DNA from 2 places in the Salinibacterium sp. VpJ6 genome. Region 2 is predicted to be linked to the other one. Evidence: riboswitches for the same ligand, from Rfam matches in the RefSeq annotation. Region 2 holds a riboswitch; the other holds the start of a gene.
The links. A riboswitch is a leader RNA that binds a small molecule or an ion and turns the genes downstream of it on or off. The one in region 2 is predicted to bind glycine.
Positions count from the first base shown of each region.

Region 1 (11,259 bases), on a different contig from region 2:
TCGCTTGCGCGGTGCCACGAGCGACGTCGCTGACTTCACGAGTGGTCGCTTCGAACCCGTTATTGACGATGTTCGTCTCGACGACAAGTCGGCCGTCACTCGCGTTATCGTCACCTCGGGCAAGACGTACTACGACATCGTCGCTGAGCTCGACAAGCGCGAGATCAAGCACATCGCCGTCGTGCGCATGGAGCAGTTCTACCCGCTCCCCGTTGCCGACATGACGACGGTGCTCGACCAGTACCCGAACGCTGACATCGTGTGGACTCAGGATGAGCCTGAGAACCAGGGTGCTTGGCCGTTCATTAGTTTGGAACTGCAGCGCCACATTCAGTCGCGCGACATCAAGCTCGCCTCGCGTCCGGCATCCGCCTCACCGGCGACCGGTTCGTCGAAGCGCAGCGCTCTCGAGCAGGCTGAACTGATAGACCACGCGATTACCCAGCCGTAACTGCAACCGCGTTAACGAAAAGCGGGCATCCTCTTCGGAGGATGCCCGCTTTTGTTATGCGGTGAGCACTCAGGGTGCTCAGCGTGGGAGTTCTTGTTAGGCGTCTGCCAGCTTCGACAGAATTGCGCTCCGCAGATTATCGGGCGCTGTCTCACGACAGGCCTGCTTGACCTTGAGCTTTAGTGCGAGAGCAACGAGGTGTTCGCTTGAGCAGGACTCGCAGTTGTCAAGGTGATCCGAAACATCTTGAAAATCGGCTTCGTTGAGTTCGCGGTCGAGGTATTCCTCGAGTTCGGCTTTTGCTTTTTCGCAACCGCAGTCGGTCATTTGGTGCTCCTTGATGCTGCTGGCGTGCCGGGGGTGCGGTCACGCGCGTAGTCGGCCAGTAGTTCACGCAACATGCGACGGCCACGGTGCAGTCGGCTCATTACGGTGCCTACAGGGGTTTTCATAATGTCGGCGATCTCTTGATATGAGAAGCCTTCGACGTCGGCGAAGTAGACCGCGAGGCGGAAGTCTTCGGGGATCGACTGGAGGGCATCCTTCACCGCACTGTCAGGCAGGTGATCGATGGCTTCTGCTTCAGCCGAACGCGTCGAAACCGACTGAGTGACCGACTCTGCGCCGCCCAACTGCCAGTCTTCGAGTTCATCGATGGTGCCCTGATACGGGTTCCGCTGATTCTTACGATAAATGTTGATGAACGTGTTGGTCTGGATGCGGTACAACCAGGCCTTCAGGTTTGTGCCCTGCTGAAACTGACCGAATGCCTGAAACGCCTTGACAAAGGTCTCTTGAACGAGATCTGCGGCGTCGGTGGGATTGCGGGTCATGCGCATTGCGGCGCCAAAAAGCTGGTCCATAAAGGGCAGCGCCTGCTCTTCAAACTGTCGTCGCTTGTCGTCAGCGGCAGCATCAGTGGCGCTGGGCTCAACTCTGTCGGTAGTCATTAGCGACAATTCTAGTTCGCTGATCACTACATCCTGCTGAGTACTCAGTACTGCTGTCATACGGGCGCCTCCTCCGTGGGGTCTAAAACGCCGATACTCTTAGTAACTGATGTTCGTATCTAAGTATTCCAACCCAGAGTTCAGCCCGTATGACGACGAGACGGTGCCAGACACCACGGTGCCCGGAAACTGGCCGGCGCCGACCGTCACTCACGCACTCTCGGCATCGCTGAGTTTGCCGGGCAGTAAGAGCCTCACGAACCGCGAATTGATCTTGGCGGCGCTCTCTGATGGCCCCTCGCGCCTGCACTCTCCGCTGCACTCCCGCGACAGCGCCCTGATGATCCAGGCCTTGCGCGCGCTCGGTGTCGGAATCACGGAGATCCCGACCGGCAATGCTTTCGGCCCCGACCTGCAGGTCACCCCCGGTGAACTCGAGGGCGGAACATCCATCGACTGCGGCCTCGCGGGCACCGTCATGCGCTTCCTTCCCCCCGTTGCCGCTCTCGCACTCGGCCCTGTCGCGTTCGATGGTGACGAAGCAGCTCTCCGTCGCCCGATGCGCACCACGATTGACTCGTTGCGCGCTTTGGGCGTCAATGTTTCCGACGACGGCCGCGGCACCCTTCCTTTCAGCCTGTACGGCATGGGAAAGGTAGCCGGTGGCGAAGTCAGCATCGATGCTTCCGCATCCAGCCAGTTTGTCTCTGGGCTCTTACTCGCAGCGGCTCGCTTTGAGAGTGGCTTGACGCTGCGTCACACCGGCGAAAAACTACCGAGCATGCCGCACATCGAGATGACGATTGAGTGCCTCGCTGCGCGCGGCGTTGTTGTCGAAAGCCCCGAGCCTGGCGTGTGGGTTGTTCCCGCTGGACCGATCCGCGCCATCGATGTCGTTCTCGAACCTGACCTCTCTAACGCTGCTCCCTTCTTGGCTGCCGCTGTCGTCGCGGGCGGAACAGTCACGATTGAGGGCTGGCCCGATACCACCACGCAGGTGGGCGCCGATCTTGAGCAATTGCTTCCGCTGTTCGGCGCAACCGCCATTCGCAAGGATGGCGCGCTCACGATCGACGGAGGCGCGGGAGTCGTTGGCGGTCAGCGCTACCCGGGAATCGAGCTCGACCTTTCCACGGGCGGCGAACTCGCTCCCGCGATCGTCGCTCTTGCAGCGCTGGCGTCCTCCGCCAGCACAATCACCGGCATCGGCCACCTGCGCGGACACGAAACCGACCGTCTTGCTGCTCTGCGCACCGAGATCAACGCACTCGGCGGATCCGTCACCGAACTCGACGATGGGCTTCACATCGAGCCCGCCGATCTGCACGGCGGCATCTGGCACAGTTACGAAGATCACCGGATGTCGACAGCCGGCGCCATCATTGGCCTTGCCATCGAGGGCATCGAAATCGAGGGCATCGAGTCAACCGCTAAGACGCTCCCCCAGTTCCCCGAGCTGTGGCGCACGCTGGTCGGCGACGCACCCCTCACCACCGACACCCTCGGGCTGCTCTAACGATGAGTTGGCTCACAGGTGACGACGATGATGACGACCGCGCCTACAGCGAATACGACGAGAGTTCGGTGCGCATGCGCCCGAACCCCAAAGCCAACAAGCCACGCAGCAAAATTCGCCCGCAGCATTCGGATGCCATCGAAGGGCGCGTCTTCAGCGTCGACCGCGGCCGCTACGGCGTCTGGGTTGCCGAAGGAACCCCCGAAGAACGCCAGATCATTGCCGCCCGCGCTCGTGAGCTAGGCCGCAACCAGCACGGCAAGGTTTCTGTTGTCACGGGCGACTGGGTTGATCTCGTCGGCGACACGAGCGGCACCGAAGGAACCCTCTCGCGCATTGTGCGCATTCGCGAACGCACCACACTGTTGCGCCGAAGCGCCGACGACACGGATGCCGTCGAACGCATCATTGTCGCTAACGCCGACCAGATGCTCATTGTTGTTGCCGCAGCAGACCCGGAGCCGCGACCGCGACTCGTCGACCGCTATCTTGTTGCTGCGTACGACGCTGGAATCGATCCGATTCTCTGCATCACTAAAACTGACTTGCAAAATCCGGCGCCGTTTTTGGAGAACTTTGCCGGTCTCGACTTGAAGGTCATCGCGAGCCGCTCTGATGAGGTTCCCCTCGACGAGTTGCGCGCTGCTCTCGAAGGCCACACGACGGTGGCCGTTGGGCACTCGGGCGTGGGCAAGTCCACGCTCGTCAATGCCCTGGTACCGGATGCCAATCGTGCGGTGGGACGCGTCAACTCGGTTACCGGTCGTGGGCGCCACACCTCATCGTCAACGATGTCGTACCGCGTCGGCTCTGGCTGGGTCGTTGATACCCCGGGTGTACGTTCGTTCGGGCTCGGGCACATCGACCCGAGCAAGATTCTTTCTTCATTCACTGATCTCGCCGAACTCGCTGAAGACTGCCCCCGCGGCTGCACGCACCTGCCGGATGCTCCCGACTGCGCCATCTCCGAGGCTGTCGCTTCCGGCGCTCTTGGCGAGGTCGGCCGGCTACGTCTTGACTCGTTCCAACGGCTCATCACGACGCTCGGTTCCGCTAGCGTGTAACTGTGACCGAATACACTCTCGCCGACGATCTTTCTCTGGCCCTCGCTCTCGCAGGCGATGCCGACCTCATCTCCCTCGACCGCTTCACCGCGCTCGATCTTGAGGTCACGACGAAGCCTGACCGCACTCCGGTAACGGATGCCGACAAGGCTGTCGAGCGCAGCATCCGTGCCGGCATTGCTGCTGCACGCCCGGGCGATTCGATTCTCGGCGAAGAGTACGGCGAGGCCGGTGACTCGAACCGTCAGTGGATCATCGACCCGATCGACGGCACCTCGAACTTTTTGCGCGGAGTACCGATCTGGGGCACCCTGATTTCGCTCGTGATCGACGGCGTTCCGCAAGTGGGTGTCGTGAGCTCGCCGGCTCTCGGCAAGCGCTGGTGGGCCGCAACCGGGCACGGGGCGTTCGCGCAGGCCCGCGATGGCGAGGCCGAGCAGATTTTCGTCAGCAAGGTTGCTGCGCTGGATGCCGCATCCATCAGCTACAACAGCCTGTCGGGGTGGGATGGCGCAGGTCGCTTGGATGCCGCTATTGCGCTCACGCGCGCCACGTGGCGTTCGCGTGCCATCGGCGATATGTGGGCGTATATGTTGCTCGCTGAGGGCGCGCTAGATCTCGTGGGCGAATTCGATTTGCAGCCCTACGACATGGCGGCGCTCATCCCTATCGTGCAGGAGGCCGGCGGACGTTTCACCTCGATTGACGGCGAAGAAGGCCCCTGGCACGGCAGTGCGCTCGCCACCAACGGCATTCTTCATAACGATTCGTTGAACTTTCTTCGATCTCACTAGAAGTTCACCCTCTTTCGTTACCTGTGGAAAGCCTGTGTTAAGTAGGCTTATGCAGTACGAAGCGCGACACATTCACACGAAAGAGACCTACTTCTATGTCGACAGAGACAATCTGGCGCCGCACGATCGCCATTGCCGCGGTAGCCGCCGCCGCCGTGGCCCTGAGCGGATGCAGCATCCTCGATCAGGTCACCAACGGAATCAGTGACGCCGTTGACTCCGGCCCGGGCACCACGCAAGACATTTTCAGCCTCGTTATTGGTGACTGCGAAGTCGGCAACCAAGACGGTGGAGAGGTCTCCAGCACGAAGACCATCGACTGCGCTGAGCCGCACGACGCTGAAGTGTACGCCGCTTCGTACCTCGCCGATGGCGATTTCCCCGGTGACAGCGTCATCGAAGAGCAGGCCACTAACGACTGCTACGCCGAGTTCAGCACCTTCATGGGTGTCGAGTACGACGACTCCGTGTACGACTTCTCCTGGTACTACCCCACCGAGGGCAGCTGGTCTGAGGGCGACCGCGAGATCCTGTGCCTCATTTACGACCCCTCCGGCGACCAGATCACCGGATCGCTCGCAGGCTCCGGACTGTAACTAGCCACACTCCAACGGCCGGCGAAGACATGCTCTTCGCCGGCCGTTGTGCGGTTAAGGGAAGAAACCGCGCCCCCGGCGACGTTGCACTCTGCAACTCCCTGCGAGACGCTGGGAGCAGTAAAGAACAAGGCGGTAGCGAACGATGAAGATTGAATTTCCCGGCTCCAACGGCACAATGCTTGCCGCCCGTCTCGACCTTCCCGAGGGAACGCCCTCGGCGTATGCGCTCTTTGCGCACTGCTTCACCTGCTCCAAAGACTCTTTCGCTGCGTCTCGCATCTCTCGCGCACTCGGCGATTACGGCATCGCCGTACTACGTTTCGACTTCACTGGACTGGGCGGATCCGACGGAGACTTCTCCAACACCAACTTCAGTTCGAACATTGACGACGTCGTTGCCGCCACCGAGTATCTCCGTGACAACTACCGCGCGCCGACCATCCTCATCGGTCACTCTCTCGGAGGTGCCGCTGTGTTGGCGGCCGCTCACCGCGTGCCCTCAGTCCGCGCCGTAGCAACTCTCGGCAGCCCGAGCGACCCCGCTCACATCAGCAACCTCTTCTCCCACGCCAGCGCCGAGATTGTGGCCGAGGGAGAAGCAACGGTTCAATTGGGCGGCCGCCCTTTCCGCATCCGCAAGCAACTGCTCGACGACATCGCTTCTCAGCCGCAAAGCGAACGCCTACGGGACTTGGATGCCGCGTTGCTGGTGCTGCATTCCCCGATTGACCAGACGGTGGGCGTCGATAACGCTCGCGAAATTTTCGATGCGGCACGGCATCCGAAGTCCTTCGTCGCCTTGGATGGCGCCGACCACCTACTGAGCGACCGGGATGACGCTGCCTTCGCTGCGAGCATGATTGCCGCGTGGGCCGCCCGCTACGCTTTCGATCGCGCCGATGCTACTGCCGCACCTCACGCCGCGCCCTCGAACTCGACTGCGGCTTCTACCGCAGCGGCGCCTGCGACTGCGTCTGCAACTGCGTCAGCGCCTGCATCGGCAACTACGTCAGCGTCTGTGGTCAACCCGAGCGCCACAGTGACAGTCGACGGCAGTGCGGTCATCGTCACCGAGAGCGGCCCCGCGCGCTACGAACAGCGCGTGTTTGCTTCCGGTCACGAGATCATTTCCGACGAACCCGCACCGCTTAGCGAAAACCACGGCCCGGCCCCGTACGACTTCATTTTGGCGGGCCTCGGCAGCTGCACCTCGATCACGATTCGTATGTACGCCGATCGCAAAAAGATGCCTCTCAAGGGCGTCAGCGTACGGCTCACGCGCGAACGGATCAAAGCCGCCGACTGCGACCACTGCACGTCGACCGAGGGAATGGTCGAGCACTTTACGCGCGAACTCACCTTCGACGGTGATCTCACCGACGAGCAACGCGATTCGCTCCTCGTCATCGCCGATAAGTGCCCCGTGCACCGCTCGCTCGAGGGCGAAATCTCGATCAGCACGACGCTGGCCGCCCAGAGCTAGAACGCCGCAACGGCTCGTAGCCTCAGGGCTAAGAACCTCAGCGCGTGGACGCTTCAAGGCAATTCGAAGCAACTCTCCCTAGCCCTCACCAGCCCGGCGAGCTACAGTAGTTAGGTAACCCTAACTTCTTAGCGAAATGAGCCGGCGCCTCGCGCCCACAATCTATGACTTTTGAACGCGAATCCGTCAAGCACCCTCTCGCCGCACGCCGTCTTTCGGTGAGCGCCGTGAACTACCCCGCCCCGTCGATCGCTCGCATCACGCTCAGCGGAGACGAACTCGAGGGGTTTATCAGCAGCGGCCCCACCGATCACGTCAAGGCGTTCTTCCCCGACCCCGCTACCGGTGTTTTGACGGCACCCACCATGACTGAAGAGGGTCTCAAGCGCGTCGGCGAGGGTAAGGTCTTCTCCCGCGACTACACCCCGCTCGGCTTCCGCAGCCACGACGGGCACCACGAACTCGACATCGATTTCGTCGTCCACGGTGACGAAGGTCCCGCCTCCGCCTGGGCCGGAAAGGCAAAAGTCGGCGACGAGATCGTCATTGCTGGACCGCGCGGCTCGAAGCTTCTCCCGCAGGGGGCAACGCACGTCATCCTGATCGCCGACGAAACCGCGCTTCCGGCTGCATCGCGCTGGATCGAAATGTTGCCCACCTCGGTGCGCATCACCGCGCTGTTCGACGTGGCCGACGAGAGCGTCGAGAGTTACTTCAGCGAGGAGCTCAAAGCCCGTATGGACGCCCAGTGGTTCTACCGTCGCGATGGCCTCGGACAGCTGGAAGCTGCGCTGCGTGCCCTCGGTGAGATTGGCGAATCCACCTTCGTGTTCCTCGCCGGCGAAGCGACAACCTTGGTGCCGCTGCGCCGCTACCTTCGGCGCGAGCTGGGGCTCCCCAAACAGCAGGTAACAGCCGACGGCTACTGGCGTCGCGGTGTCACGGATGCCGATCACCACGCTCCCATCGACCCGAGCGACCCCGAAGACTAACGAACACAGCGGGCACGCGCGAGCACGGCTCTCCGTCGGCCGCGCGTGCTCGACTGAGCACCTGTTTCAGTGCACATTTCCGGCCGCCAAATCGGCCCCGAGTGTATGCTGAGGGCACAAGTGAACAGCCGTCATTCCGCCGCGGGAGAGTCCTTCCGATCGATGGTTGGCGCCGTAGGAGCAAACCCTCTCCGGGAATCTCTCAGGCCCCAGTACCGCAGTGGATAGGCAACTCTGAAAAGTAGTCGGCCCTGCCCGACTCGCCGACGGGGCAACGCGACGCCACAAGCGTGCGGAAACTCTCAGGCCCAATACAGAGCGGAGAGGACTCAACGACGCCCGTACGACGCTGTGCGGTGAAGAAATGGAGTCACCGTGGCCATTCGCAATCTGACCCCCACCACCGAAGTACCCACTCCTTCTCTCGAAGAAGTGCCGCTCAGCAGCTTCGACCTCTTCACGGTCGGCATCGGCCCTTCGAGTTCTCACACCGTTGGCCCTATGCGCGCTGCGGCGTCCTTCGCCGCTGATCTTGCCGAGCACGGGATGCTCGACTCTGTCGCCACAGTGAATGTGCGCCTCTATGGTTCCCTCGCCGCAACCGGTGCAGGCCATGGCACGATGAGCGCTGTGCTGATCGGTTTGGAGGGCAAACTCCCCGACCGAGTTCTTCCCACCGAGATGGAAGAGATTCTCGCGAGGATCGAAGAGACCGGAACTCTCAGTCTGGCCGGCAGTCGCGAAGTGCCGTTCCGCGAGGCCGAGATTGCCCTGCACCCGCTGACTGTGCTCGACGGGCATCCGAACGGTATGCGTTTTGCCGCATTCTCGGATGCCGGCGAGCCCGTTCTCGAAGCAACTTACTTTTCCATCGGCGGTGGCTTCATCTATCGCGAGGGAGACAACCGCGATGGCAGCAACGGTCTCGATCACGTTGCGGATCCCTTGCCTTTCCGCACGGCGGCGCAGCTGCTCGCGCACTGCCGTTCCGAGGGCCTTTCGTTCAGTGGCGTGATGTTGCGCAACGAGCTTGCCCGCCGCTCTGAGGCGGAGGTTCGCGCCGGCCTGCTTCACATCCGCGACGTCATGGACGAGTGCAAGAACAACAGCCTCGAGCGAACCGGCAACTTGCCGGGCACACTCAATGTGCGCCGCCGCGCTCCTGATTGGCACGCGCGACTGCGCACCGAAGACCCCGATCGCGACCCGGCTTTCTGGCAAGAGTGGGTCAACCTCGTTGCCCTCGCGGTCAACGAAGAGAACGCATCTGGTGGCCGCGTGGTCACCGCCCCCACTAATGGCGCTGCTGGCATCATCCCCGCCGTGCTGTTCTACGCGACGCATTACGCTCCCGGCATGAAAGACGCCGATCAAGCGATGAAGGATGACGCTACCGTGCGCTTCTTGCTGGCCAGCGCCGCTGTGGGCGTGCTCTACAAGCGCATGGCCTCCATCTCGGGCGCAGAGGTCGGATGCCAGGGAGAGGTCGGCTCAGCCTCCTCTATGGCGGCTGCGGGTTTGGCCGAGATTTTGGGCGGCACGCCCGAGCAGGTCGAGAACGCTGCGGAGATCGCGATGGAACACAACCTCGGACTCACGTGTGATCCCATCGGCGGCCTAGTGCAGATTCCCTGCATCGAACGCAACGCCATTGCTGCGGCCAAGGCCATTAACGCCGCCAAGATGGCGCTGTGGGGCGACGGCACCCACCGGGTCTCGCTCGACGAGGTCATCATCACGATGGCCGAGACCGGCAAGGATATGAGCTCGCGCTACAAAGAGACGTCGATGGGTGGCCTCGCCGTCAACGTCGTCGAGTGTTAGGAGCCAGCGCGATTACGGGCGCGTGTAGCGCAGCAGCAGCGTCCCATCGGGAGCGCTTAGCGCGTGGGCCAGCATCATGTCTTGCGGGGTCGCATCGGCGGCGTCGACAATGCGGCGCGCAGAACCGCCCTCGAGGCGTGGACTCACCGTAAGGCACAGCTCGTCGACAACCCCTTGAGCGATCATCGTCGCAAACAGTGTCGGCCCGCCCTCGCTGTGCAGTTGAGGATACCCGCGCTCCGTCAGCACGTGCTTCAACTCCACCGTGTCGACTTGCGACTCCCCCGCAACGATGACGTCCGCGACTTCTTCGATACGTTTGCGTTGCTCAGCGGAGGCTTTCTCGGTGGTGATCACGAACGGCCGTGTGGCGTACGACTCGAGGTCTTTTGGCTCCAGCCGCAGTGATGCGGTGACAATCGCGAAGGGCGGCTGCGCGCTGAGTCCATTTGCGGTTCGCCAGGACACCGACTCCTCGTCGAGGGCGAGATTGCGGTAGCCCTCGTGACGCACGGTGCCCGCTCCCACGACGATGACATCCGCGAGTCTGCGTAACAGCGGAAACACGCGACCGTCCGCCGGTGTTCCGAGACCTCCCGAAACGCCCTCGTGAGTAGCGGCCCCGTCGATGCTCGACACGAAGTTAGCGCGCAACCACGGCTTCGCTCGATCAGCCACGGCGTAGCTCGCGAGCAGTTGCTCGTCGGTCAGTGCAGTTCCTGCAGTCAGGGAGTGGATGTCGGATGCAGCGGCCACGGTCTATCTTTCGTTGGCGTCGGACATGTTGTGCTTCAGCACCGCCGGCTCGCGGAGCCCAAGAATCGCTTCAGCCATTCGTACGGCATCCACCGTCTCGGCCACTTCGTGCACGCGCACGACGCGGGCGCCGTTCAGGACGCAAGCCACTGCGGCCGCGAGTGAGCCTTCGAGACGCTGGCGCTTCGGCTTTTCGAGCACTTCACCGATAAAGTCTTTGTTCGATAGGGCGACGAGCGTGGGCAGACCCAGGTCGGTGATCACATCGAGGCGACGCGTGAGCTCAAGGCTATGCAGCGTGTTCTTGTTGAGGTCATGCCCGGGATCAACAAAGAGACGGTCATCCGGAACCCCCGCGTCCATAGCCCGCTCGACTCGGCTCTGGAGAAAGTCCCGTACCTCAATAGCGACATCGTCATACTGCGGACGAGCGAACTGGGTTCGTGGCTGGGCCCGCGAATGCACCAGGATTAGCGACGCCTCGCTGTCGGCGACAACGCGGGCAAGATCGGGATCGCTGAGCCCCGTGGTGTCGTTGATCACCGTGGCTCCGGCGGCGATGCTGCGCCGTGCAACTTCTGAGTGGAAGGTGTCCACAGAGATAATGACGTCGGATTCTGCTCGTAGCGCCTCGACAACTGGCACCACGCGGTCGCACTCCTCTTCGACGCTGAGCGGTTCCCCCGGAGCGAACGGCACACCCCCGATGTCGATCCAGTCAGCGCCATCGCGTACCGCTCGCAGCGACGCTGCCACGGCATCTTCGAGCGCATAGTTTGCGCGGGCGTCGTAGAAGGAATCGGGCGTGCGGTTGACGATCGCCATCACCG
Region 1 covers NZ_JBSOQL010000003.1:1,389-12,647, reverse strand. The annotation lists gene ACWTV1_RS10855 (multifunctional oxoglutarate decarboxylase/oxoglutarate dehydrogenase thiamine pyrophosphate-binding subunit/dihydrolipoyllysine-residue succinyltransferase subunit) at 1-451, shown strand, start outside; gene ACWTV1_RS10850 (anti-sigma factor family protein) at 548-778, opposite strand; gene ACWTV1_RS10845 (sigma-70 family RNA polymerase sigma factor) at 775-1,401, opposite strand; gene aroA (3-phosphoshikimate 1-carboxyvinyltransferase) at 1,511-2,917, shown strand; gene rsgA (ribosome small subunit-dependent GTPase A) at 2,920-3,981, shown strand; gene ACWTV1_RS10830 (inositol monophosphatase family protein) at 3,984-4,775, shown strand; gene ACWTV1_RS10825 (septum formation family protein) at 4,871-5,371, shown strand; gene ACWTV1_RS10820 (bifunctional alpha/beta hydrolase/OsmC family protein) at 5,517-6,857, shown strand; gene ACWTV1_RS10815 (siderophore-interacting protein) at 7,022-7,849, shown strand; glycine riboswitch at 7,982-8,077, shown strand; gene ACWTV1_RS10810 (L-serine ammonia-lyase) at 8,225-9,673, shown strand; gene ACWTV1_RS10805 (pyrimidine reductase family protein) at 9,686-10,429, opposite strand; gene folP (dihydropteroate synthase) at 10,433-11,259, opposite strand, start outside.
Region 1: another riboswitch for glycine. It lies ahead of ACWTV1_RS10810 (L-serine ammonia-lyase); the one in region 2 lies ahead of gcvT (glycine cleavage system aminomethyltransferase GcvT).

Region 2 (11,259 bases):
TCCGTCATTGACTTGAGGTCGGTGTCAGGACCGAACCCGATGAGGATGACAGGAACGGGCTGCGTCGGATCTTCGAGAGCCTTCAGGTTCTTCAAGAGCGCGTTGAGGCTAATACCGTTGTCGTCTTCGTTATAGCCATCGGTGATCAGGAGCACCGAGTTGATCTTCGACGGGTCGTAGTCTTCCTTGACGCGCTTTACCGCGGCCAAAATCGTGTCGTAGAGGCCGGTGTAGCCATAAATCCGATCGGGCAATGACGCCACGACACCGTTGATCTGAGCGACGTGAGCCGGGTCAGAGAGCGGAGCGATGGGCGAAAGGTCTTCCCAGTCTTGGGTCCCCACGCGGTTTTGCGAGAAAGCCCAGACGCCGAGCTCGGCTTCACCCGAGAACTTCGACAACGCCTCGCTCGCAGCGAGCTGGAACACATCGATACGGCGCAAGCCATTGTTGGCGGGCTCGAGCATCGATCCCGACACGTCGATCACGACGAGGAGGCGCGAGCGAAGCGTGAGCACACTCCATGACCGCAGTATCTCGATCTGCACGGCGGCATCCGCCGTAGGCTTCGCTTCTGTTGCGGTCTCGGGAACGCCGGCGACGCGCAAGGCTCCACCGCCATCGGCATCGCGGAAGCCTTCACCGGCGAGCACCTCGCCCGACGAACGGGTAGCGGCGGCAAGCGCTGCCAGCACCGAACTCGGGGCATCGGCCGCGGTGTTCTCGCTTGCGGTTGCTGCTGCGGCACCGGTGCTGCTGGTGCCCGTTGCGTCAGCATCGGTCTCGCTGCCACTGCCGCCGACTTCGACAAACGGATAGGTCAGTTCGACCGTTCCGTCAGACGGGTAGATCGCAATCACAGGCGAGGACGGCGTTGACGTGTTGTAAGCAACCACCTCGCGCTCGGTAGTAATCACAACAGTCGGAAGCGTTGCCTCCGAGGCGAGCGTAAAGGCCTCTTCTGTCGACTGCGGAATCGTCTTACCGATCGCGATCATCGCGCCAGCAAACTGACGCGGGTCTTCCGTCGACGACACCGATTGAATTTGAGCCAGACCGGCGAGGCTTGCGGTCGACGCTTCAGGGTCGGGCAACAGCGTCGACACTGAGCCGGAGAGCAGCGACGACCACGAGAGCGGTTCGTCACCGAGCTTAGATACTTGCGACGCAGTGGTCGCAAGAACCACAGGAGTGCTGGCGACGTAGTCAGTGATTTCTAGCTGCGGCGCGGTGCGGCCGAGCGAGGAAGCCATCGATTCTACGCGGTCAAGCCAAGCGGCGGAATCAGGAACCCAGGCATCGACATCTCCTGAGGCACCCGAGGCAAAGAGAGCTGCGGTGTCGGCCGAAAGCAACGAACGCACCTCGGTCTTGGTGCAGTTGCCGTCGGCTTCATCGAAGTCTGCGGCGACCGCGGTAAGGGTAGGAGCAATCGACGGGTCGGCGGCAATAACGACGGGGCGGATGTCGGAACAGCCCCCAGCGAGTGGCGTGACCGCATTCGTGATCCAACCAATGGTGCCGAATTGGATGCCGGCGAGGGCAAGCGATGCGATTGAAACGAGGGCAATGGGCACAAGCCACCACCGCTTCTTCCACCGTTGCCAGAAGGACTTACGGTGTCGATGCCGTCGAGTCGTCACGAAGGTCTCCAGTCGGTGCAGTAGCGATTTGGGGTCGTCGGGTCGACCACTCGCCACACACCAAACGCACATTACAACAACTGGCACAACTATATCCAGCCACACGAGTGAAAAGTTGAGCAATCCAACATAGAACTCAGTGGAACACTGGTGTCCCACTTTCGGGGGACAGAGAAATGGCGCGTGCAGAGTCGAACTGGATCGACTCCGCACGCGCCGTTTTCCGCTAAAAAACTAGCGGGCTCGACATCCTGCGTTACTGAGCAAAAGCTTCAATAGGCGGGCACGAGCAGACCAAGTTGCGGTCGCCATACGCGTTGTCTACGCGGCGAACCGGTGGCCAGTACTTGCCTGAAACGAGCGTCGACAACGGGTACACCGCTTGCTCCCGCGAGTAGGAGTGATCCCAGTCACCCGCGATCACCGAATGCGCCGTGTGCGGAGCATTGATGAGCGGGTTGTCGTCAGCAGGCCACGTTCCGGCGGCCACGGCATCCGCCTCTTCCTTGATAGCAATCATCGCGTCGATGAAGCGATCAAGTTCAGCCAAGTCTTCGCTCTCCGTGGGCTCGACCATGAGTGTGCCCGAGACCGGGAACGACATCGTGGGCGCGTGGAAACCGTAGTCGATAAGGCGCTTGGCGACATCGTTGTTGTCGATGCCGGTCGCCTCCTTGAGCGGACGCAGGTCGAGGATGCACTCGTGAGCCACCAGACCGTTGTCTCCCGCGTAGAGCACCGGGAAGTGCTCGCGCAGTCGCACCGCGATGTAGTTGGCCGAGAGCACAGCGGCACCGGTTGCTGCCTTGAGGCCGGCCGATCCCATCATGCGCACGTACGCCCAGGTGATGGGCAGAATGCTCGGGCTTCCGTACGGTGCAGCACTGACCGCTCCCCCGGCGTGAACATACGGGCCGGCAGCACCGGTCTGCATGTCGAATGCGGGATGGTGCTGGCTCTGAGCCATGGGATGCCCGGGCAAGAACTTAGCCAAGTGCGCTTTCGCCACAACCGGACCAACACCGGGGCCGCCACCACCGTGAGGGATGCAGAAGGTCTTGTGCAGGTTGAGGTGGCTGACGTCGCCGCCAAAGTCACCGAACCGCGCGTAACCGAGCAGGGCGTTGAGGTTAGCCCCGTCAACGTAGACCTGACCGCCCGCATCGTGCACAGCCTGCGTGATTTCACGCACTTCGTGCTCGTAGACACCGTGGGTCGATGGGTAGGTGATCATCAGCGCAGCGATTTCGCTCGCGTGCTCGGCGATTTTGGCGCGCAAGTCATCGAGGTCAACGTTGCCGAGATCGTCACAGGCAACCACAACAACGCGCATTCCGGCGAGCATGGCGCTGGCAGCGTTCGTGCCGTGCGCGCTCGACGGGATGAGGCAGATAGTGCGTTCCGGGTTGCCATGGGCGCGGTGGTAGCTGCGAATAGCGAGCAGCCCGGCAAGTTCGCCCTGGCTGCCAGCATTCGGCTGCAACGACGCGGTGTCGTATCCGGTGACCTCCGTGAGCCACGATTCGAGGTGCGAAATCATGACGAGGTAACCTGCAACGTCTTCGGCAGGAGCGAACGGGTGGATGCCCGCAAATTCCGGCCAGCTCACCGCTTCCATCTCGGTCGCTGCGTTCAACTTCATCGTGCACGAGCCCAGCGGGATCATGCCGCGGTCGAGCGCATAGTCCTTGTCGGCGAGGTACTTGAGGTACCGCATCATGCTCGTCTCCGAGCGGTGCGTGTTGAAGACCGGGTGCGTGAGGTACTCACTCGTGCGGTTGAGCGCCTCCGGAATGCTGGAGTCGTCAAGCGGCGTCGTGTAGTCACCCTCAAGCCCAAAGGCCTCGGCGAGATCGTTCTCTTGCGCGGCGAGCATTCCACCATAGGGCTGCGTCGATACTTCGTCGAAGCTCAAACGCACGGTGTCAGCATCCACTACATAAAGCAGGATGTCGCTCTCGAGCGCCTTAGCCGCAATCGCCTGAGCCTGACCCTTTTTCGTCACCGACAGGGTGTCGAAGAAGGTCTCGTTCTCGACCGCAAAGCCGGCAGCGGTCAAGCGCGCAGCGAATTTAGCAGTGTCGTGGTGGATGCGCTGGGCGATCCGCTTGAGCCCCTGCGGTCCGTGATACACGGCGTACATGGATGCCATGACAGCCAACAGCACCTGCGCGGTACAGATGTTGGAGGTCGCCTTCTCGCGGCGGATGTGCTGCTCGCGCGCCTGCAGCGACAGACGATAGGCGGGGTCGCCAGCGGCATCCTGAGATACACCAACGAGACGACCAGGCAACTGGCGTTCGAGACCCTTGCGCACCGACATGTAGCCGGCGTGCGGTCCGCCGAAGCCCATCGGAACTCCGAAGCGCTGCGTGGTGCCCACGGCAACGTCTGCGCCGAGCTCGCCCGGAGACTTGAGAATTGTGAGGGCAAGCAGGTCGGCGGCGACAACGGCGAGTCCGCCATGTGCCTTGACCGCAGCAATAACCTCGCTGGAATCCCACACGCGACCGGTTGCACCCGGGTACTGGATGAGCGCACCGAAGCACTCCGGCAACTCAGGGTTCGCCCCCAACGTGGCCAGGTCGAGCTCGACAAGCTCAATCCCGAGAGCCTCCGCGCGGTTCGCCAGCAGAGCCTTGGTCTGCGGAAGAGTGTCGGCATCCACGATGAAGACGGGCGACTCGACGCGAGCTGCGCGGCGCGCAAGGAGCATGCCCTCAACGGCCGCGGTGCCCTCATCGAGCATCGACGCGTTCGTCGTGGTCATACCCGCAAGGTCGGCCACCATCGTCTGGAAGTTGATGAGCGCCTCAAGGCGACCCTGCGAGATCTCCGGCTGGTACGGCGTGTACGCCGTGTACCAGCTCGGGTTTTCGAGCACGTTGCGCTTGATAACCGCGGGGGTGATGGTGTCGTAGTAACCGAGACCGATCATGCTGCGACGAACCTTGTTCGCGCCCGCGAGAGCGCGCAGTTCGGCAAGCGCTTCACGCTCTGAAGCGGGAGCCGGAATCGTGGAATTCTCCACGGGAGTCTGGTGGATAGCCGGCGGAACCGCGGCATCCACGAGCGCTTCGAGGCTGTCGTAGCCGACCGCAGCGAGCATGCTGGCCTGGGCGGCGTCATCCGTACCGATGTGACGGTCGGCGAATGTGCCACTGATGAAAGGGTTGGGCATTATTCGCCTGTCAGTGCGGTGTACTCGTCGAGGCTGAGCATCGACGGGAGTTCGGAGAATTCGATCTTCACGAGCCAGCCTTCACCGAAGGGGTCGCTGTTGACGAGTTCGGGGCTGTCGGCAACGGCATCGTTGGACTCAACGACGGTTCCGGCAACGGGAGCGAAGAGTTCGCCCACGGACTTGGTCGACTCAATCTCGCCGACAATCTTGCCCTCGGCGACGGTGTCGCCCACCTTGGGAAGGTCAACGAAGACGATGTCGCCGAGCTTGCCCGCGGCGAAATCGGTGATTCCCACGGTCGCGACGTTTCCGTCAACCAGCACCCACTCGTGCTCGGCGGTGTACTGCAGTTCGCTCTTCTCAGCCATGATCAGGCCTCTCTCTTGTAAAAGGGTAGGGAAACAACGGATGCAGCAATGCGACTGCCCCGCACATCAATGTGAAGCTCGGTGCCGACCTCACTCACGTCGGGGTCGACGTAAGCCATAGCGATCGGGTGGCCCAGGGTCGGCGAAAGCGCGCCCGAGGTGATGACTCCGACTTCTTTGTCACCGTGGAAGAGCAGGTAGTCAGCGCGACCGGCGCGACGACCTTCAGCCGCAAGGCCGACGAGCACGCGGGCACCGGCATCCGGGCCCGCTTCGATTGCAGTGCGGCCCACAAAGTCGCCCTCCTTGCTGAGCGCGACGACGCGGCCAAGACCGGCCTGCACCGGGAAGGTCGTGAGGCCGAGCTCGTGACCGTAGAGCGGCATGCCCGCCTCAAGGCGAAGAGTGTCGCGGCACGCGAGACCCGCGGGTACGAGACCGAGCGGTTCGCCGGCAACCGTGAGCGCTGCCCAGAGGGCGGCGGCGGCATCCACGTGAATGTACAGTTCGAAACCGTCTTCGCCCGTGTAGCCGGTGCGACCGATGATGAGGTCGGTGCCGTTGAAGGTTGCCGCGGTTTCGCGGTAGTACTTGAGTTCGTCGAGCGGCGTTGCGAAGTCGCTGAGCCCGGCAGTCGCTTCGAGGATGGCGCGGGAAACGGGGCCCTGAACGGCGATGAGCGCGTAGTCGTCGCTCTCGTCGGTAACGGCAACGTCGAAGCCTTCGGCGCGTTCGGCGAGCGCCGTCGCTGCGGCAAAACGGTTACCGGCATTAGCCACGACCAAGAAGTGATCGTCGGTGAGGCGGTAGGTGACGAGGTCATCGATGATGCCGCCGGCCTCATTGAGCAGCAGGCTGTACTTGGCCTGCGCGAGGGCGATGCCCGAGAGCTTTCCTGCCAGAGCGAAGTCGAGGTACGCGCCGGCGTCAGCGCCGCGAACGTGAATCTCGGCCATGTGCGATATGTCGAAGATTCCCGCAGCGGTGCGCACGGCATGGTGCTCGGCGAGGTCGGAGCTGTACCGTACCGGCATCATCCAACCGGCAAAGTCGGTGAAAGCGGCACCCAGTTGTTCGTGGATGCTGTGCAGCGGCGAATACTTCACCGAGGCAGGCGAAGAGTCAGCGGGTGACGCTGACGAGGGTGATTCATCGGACACGGAGTTCTCCTGGCGCGTGGGCTAGTGAATAGAACTCCCCCTCTGTGATGAGCCTGAGAGCTTCACACACTAAAGAATCTAGTGAGCTTTCACCGTCGGCGGAACCTCAGGGTGATGCGAGGTTCTCTTTCCAGAGTGGCCAGTGCGGTGCGGTACGTGAACCTGAGAGATTGGCGGGGAGGCTTGCTCCTTCGGTGCCGGTCTCGCGCCTGCCAACTTCTGTTGACGAACGCGGGGTGCCCGGCTCTCCCGCATCGTGTTGCGGCCCGATGTTCAGTTGTTAGCTCAGCATAGCAATGCGGGGCGGATGCGCGCGCTACAAGAGCGCCGAGCTCAGCAGCAAACTCGTCTCGCTGTTCACCACGCCTTCGACATTGCGCATGCGGGCGAGCACGCGGTCGAAGTTGCTGAGGCTGTCGGTACGGATGTCTGCCACCAGGTCCCAGGCGCCGTTGGTGGTGTGAAGCTCGTGGATCTCAGGAAGGCCACGCAACTGGCTGATGACGGCATCCGTGGATCGCCCTTCCACCTCGACAAATGCGATTGCACGGATGAAGGAGGGGTCGCGATCTTCCCGAATTCGTACGGAAAACCCGAGCACAGTGCCATTGCTCACAAGGCGATCGATACGGCTCGTGACGGTCGCGCGCGTGACGTTGAGGCGACGCGACAGACTCGCTACGGACTCGCGCGCATCGGCACGAAGGGCGGCAAGGAGGCGGCGATCGAGGTCATCGAGATCAGACATATGCAAAGTGTATATTTTCGCAGAGCATTGTGCGCATTTATTAGCCGAAAATAGCGTTGACTGCGAGTTGTAGCTACATAGTGGGCATTCGTAACGTGGGGACTAGCAATACTGCAACGAAAGGAGTGGACATGGTTCACTACGTAGACGTCCCGAACATGCGCCGCTGGATCGCCGATACCGGCATCGAGCCGATCATTATGGGCATCGTCAGCTATCTCGAGCAGGATTACGCCAAGTGGCCGCAGTTCGACAAGAGTCCGCGCGTTGCCGCCCACTCCACCGAGGGTGTTATCGAGCTCATGCCCACGAGCGACGGCGAAACGTACGCCTTCAAATACGTGAATGGCCACCCGTCGAACCCCGCGCTCGGCTTCCAGACCGTTACCGCGCTCGGCATGCTTGCCCGCGTCGACAACGGCTACCCCACCTTCCTCTCTGAGATGACACTGCTCACGGCGCTGCGCACCTCGGCCACCTCCGTCTTGGCCGCCCGCGCCCTCGCCCGCCCCGACTCCAACGTTCTCGCCCTCATCGGCACGGGTACACAGTCTGAGTTCCAGGCGCTCGGCTTCCGTGCCGGGCTCGGCATTACGAGCCTGCGCGTGTGGGACACCGACCCCGCCGCCCTCGACAAGTTCATTCGCAACGTTGAGCCGCTCGGCTTTGACATCGTGCGCGCGACGTCTGCGGCGGATGCTGCGGCCGGCGCTGACATCGTCACCACCTGCACCGCAGACAAGAAGAACGCGACGATCCTCACCGCCGACATGATCGAACCCGGCATGCACCTCAACGCCATCGGCGGCGACTGCCCCGGCAAGACCGAACTCGAAGCGGCAATCGTGCGCAACGCGACGGTGTTCGTGGAGTTCCCCGAACAGACTCGCATCGAAGGCGAAATCCAGCAGCTCGAAGCCGACTCCCCCATCACCGAACTGTGGGAAGTTCTCGCGGGCACGGCGGCAGGCCGCACCGTGAATGACGAGGTCACGCTCTTCGACTCGGTCGGTTTCGCGATCGAAGACTTCTCCGCCCTGCGCTACGTTTTCGACGCTGTCCGCGGCACCGAATACGCAACGGACCTCGATCTAATCGCAGACCCGGCTGACCCCAAGGACCTGTTCTCGCTCGTCTCGCGCGCTCCCGCGCTCACCGCGTAACCGTCAATGAGCGTTCAGGCGCCTTCGGCCGCAGTACTGATTCGCCCGCACCTGTTCACCCCGAACAGCCAGACCGCGGGAGACAACGCATTTCAGTCCACCGACCCCACGCGAACACCGGATGAGATTGCTCGCGCTGCGTACGACGAGTCCACCCAGGTGGCCGAGACTCTGCGCAACGCGGGCGTGAACATCCACGTCTTTGAGGACACGGAGAGCTCACGCCCCGACAGCGTGTTCCCGAATAACTGGTTTTCGACTCACAGTGGCGGCCGCGTAGCGGTGTACCCGATGTATGCGCCGAACCGTCGCACGGAGCGTCGCCCCGACGTGATCGAGATGCTGAAGCATGACTTTCGAGTGCAGGATGTCGTCGACTACTCCGGACTGGAGCACGACGGCATCTACCTCGAGGGCACGGGGGCGATGGTCATTGACCACACCAACCGCGTTGCCTATGCGGCTGAGTCACACCGCGCGAACCCGCTCGCGCTTGAGCGATTCTGTGCATCGTTCGGCTACGAGCCGATGATGTTCGAAGCGCGCGATAGCCACGGGGTGCCGATTTATCACACCAACGTCATGATGTGCATCGCCACGGATTTCGCCATGATCGGGCTCGACCTCATCGCGTCGGGCGACCGCCGCATGGAGATGGCTGAACGACTTACGGCCCCGGGACGCACTCTCATCGATCTCACGGCGAATCAGATTGCGAACTTCGCCGGCAACGCGCTCGAGCTCAAGGGCGCTAACGGTCGCATTCTCGCTCTGTCGAGCCGTGCGCTGAAGAGCCTGACGCTCGCCCAGCGCTCGGTCATCGAGGCGAGCTGCGAGATTGTGCCGCTCGACATTCCCACGATCGAGTTGGCTGGTGGCTCTGTTCGGTGCATGGTGGCGGGCATCCACTTGGATCGTCGCTCACGCATGGCGGCGGATGTTGCCGCAGGCGTTCCTGCTGCCGATTCTGCCGAAACAGCTCCGACAGCAGGCGCCTGACCGGTCTGCTCTACAGGCGGGTCCCGCCGCCATGAGAGCAGACCGCAGCGCCCTGAGTCGCCACCGGTGACGACTCAGGTGCTGGGCGTTTCGCTAACTGCAGTTCGGGCGGCAGTCGCGCTGGGACAACGCCTCGAGCATCACATTGCTGAGCTCGGTGGGGTTGTTTGCTTGGTAGGCCGTTCCACCGGTCGCTTGGGCGATCTTGCGCATCGCTTCCACGTCGGTGTCGGGGCCGATTCCGACGAGCACCACGGGCACGGGCTCGTCACGGTTGGCCTCGACCATGGCCGTGAGCTCGTCAAGCAGCTTCTCAAGAGAGATACCGTTGTCGTCTTCGTTACGACCATCAGTGATGAGCATCACTGAGTTGACCTTGTCGGGGTTGTAGTCCTCGCGAACGTGAGTCACCGCGGCGAGCACCGAGTCGTTGAGACCCGTGTAGCCGTTGATGCGCGAAGGGAGCGAGTCGATGATCGCCTGCAGGTTCTTGACATGCTCGGGGTCATTCATTGAACGGATGCCCGCGACGTCTTCCCAGTCCTCGGCGCCAACGCGCTCCTTAGAGAACAGCCACATGCCGAGTTCGTCATCCTCAGAGAGAGTGCTGAACGCGTCTTCAGCCGAGTTCTGGAACATCTCGATACGACGCTGACCATCCCAGGCTCGCTCAAGCATCGAGCCAGAAACATCAACGACGGTGAGGATGCGCGAACGCAGGTTGAGAGCGTTCCAGTTGCGCAGAATGCCCACGAGTTCGTCGGTGTCTCCGACACTCTGAGTCTCGACCGGAGCCGCGATAACACCGGAAGCAAGGATCTCTCCCCCGCCCGCATTGTCACGGAAGCCCTCGGCGTTAAGCACCTGCGAAGAGCCACGAATGAGGTCTGCAAACTCTTCGAGCAGCGACAGGCGTGCGGTTTCGGCATCCGCCAGTTCGGTGCGCTCTTCTTCCGTCATTCGCGAGGCTTCGAGCTCGGAGACTGTGGAGTTGTCGACGACCACAAACGGGTACGTGAGCGCGACCGTTCCCTCGGCGGGGTAGAGCGCAACGAGCGGCTCATCGGGGTTCGACGCGTTGTGTTCAACAATTTCGCGTTCCGTGGCCAAGGCGACCATGCGGGAATCCGAAATCTGAAGCTCGGTGAACGCCGCTTTAGTCGAGTCAGGAATGGAACGGCCAAGGTTCGTGAGCACCTGGTCGAAATCTGACGGGTCTCCCTCTGCAGAGAGATCGTTGAGGGTCGCTAGCGCGATCATGCTCGACGCAGACGACTCAGGGTCGGGAAGCAGAGTGCGGTAGCGACCAGCAAGGATCGCACCCCAACCGACTTCGGCCGCTTCGAACTCAGCGACCTTGACCGCGGGTGTTGCGAGCACGAGAGGGCTGGACGCGATTGAATCCCACTCTTGCGTTGCCGGAACTTCTCGGCCCAACGCGGTTGCCGTACTTTCTACGCGGTTGAGCCAGACGGGCGAATCAGGAATCCACGCATCTGCACCGGTCGATGTGCCGGAGGCCAGCAAAGCCGCGGTATCGGCAGAGCGCTGGGTAACAATCTTGGCCGAGAGGCACTGGCCGACGTGCTCAGCGTTGAAAGCATTGGCGACAGTTTGGACGGTTGACGCGATGGTCGGGTCGGTAACAACGGTGAGCTCCGTTGAGTTGGGACAACCGAAAGTTTGCGCGACAAAGTCGTCGAGTTTATTTTGAGCAGCGAGCGCCACGAGCGCTCCACCGCCCGCAAGGGACAGCGTTAACAGGGTTGCTAGGACGGGGGTACTTGCGCGGATGAGCCAGGATTTAAGCGTTCTGGAACGGTGGCGAGGTCGGGACACGGGGACTCCATCGATCACGGGTGCTCTCAGTTTCGGGGGAACTAAGAGTTGACCCCCTTTCGGGGGCATACACAATAGTGACACAATTTCGCATCAACGAAACGGTTGTGCACAGGTATTTCTCACTTTTGCGATCGAAACTTGCCGATGTCACC
Region 2 covers NZ_JBSOQL010000002.1:195,040-206,298, reverse strand. The annotation lists gene ACWTV1_RS10025 (VWA domain-containing protein) at 1-1,643, opposite strand, end outside; gene gcvP (aminomethyl-transferring glycine dehydrogenase) at 1,900-4,824, opposite strand; gene gcvH (glycine cleavage system protein GcvH) at 4,824-5,195, opposite strand; gene gcvT (glycine cleavage system aminomethyltransferase GcvT) at 5,198-6,355, opposite strand; glycine riboswitch at 6,391-6,494, opposite strand; glycine riboswitch at 6,496-6,617, opposite strand; gene ACWTV1_RS10005 (Lrp/AsnC family transcriptional regulator) at 6,672-7,103, opposite strand; gene ocd (ornithine cyclodeaminase) at 7,235-8,266, shown strand; gene ctlX (citrulline utilization hydrolase CtlX) at 8,273-9,265, shown strand; gene ACWTV1_RS09990 (VWA domain-containing protein) at 9,359-10,993, opposite strand.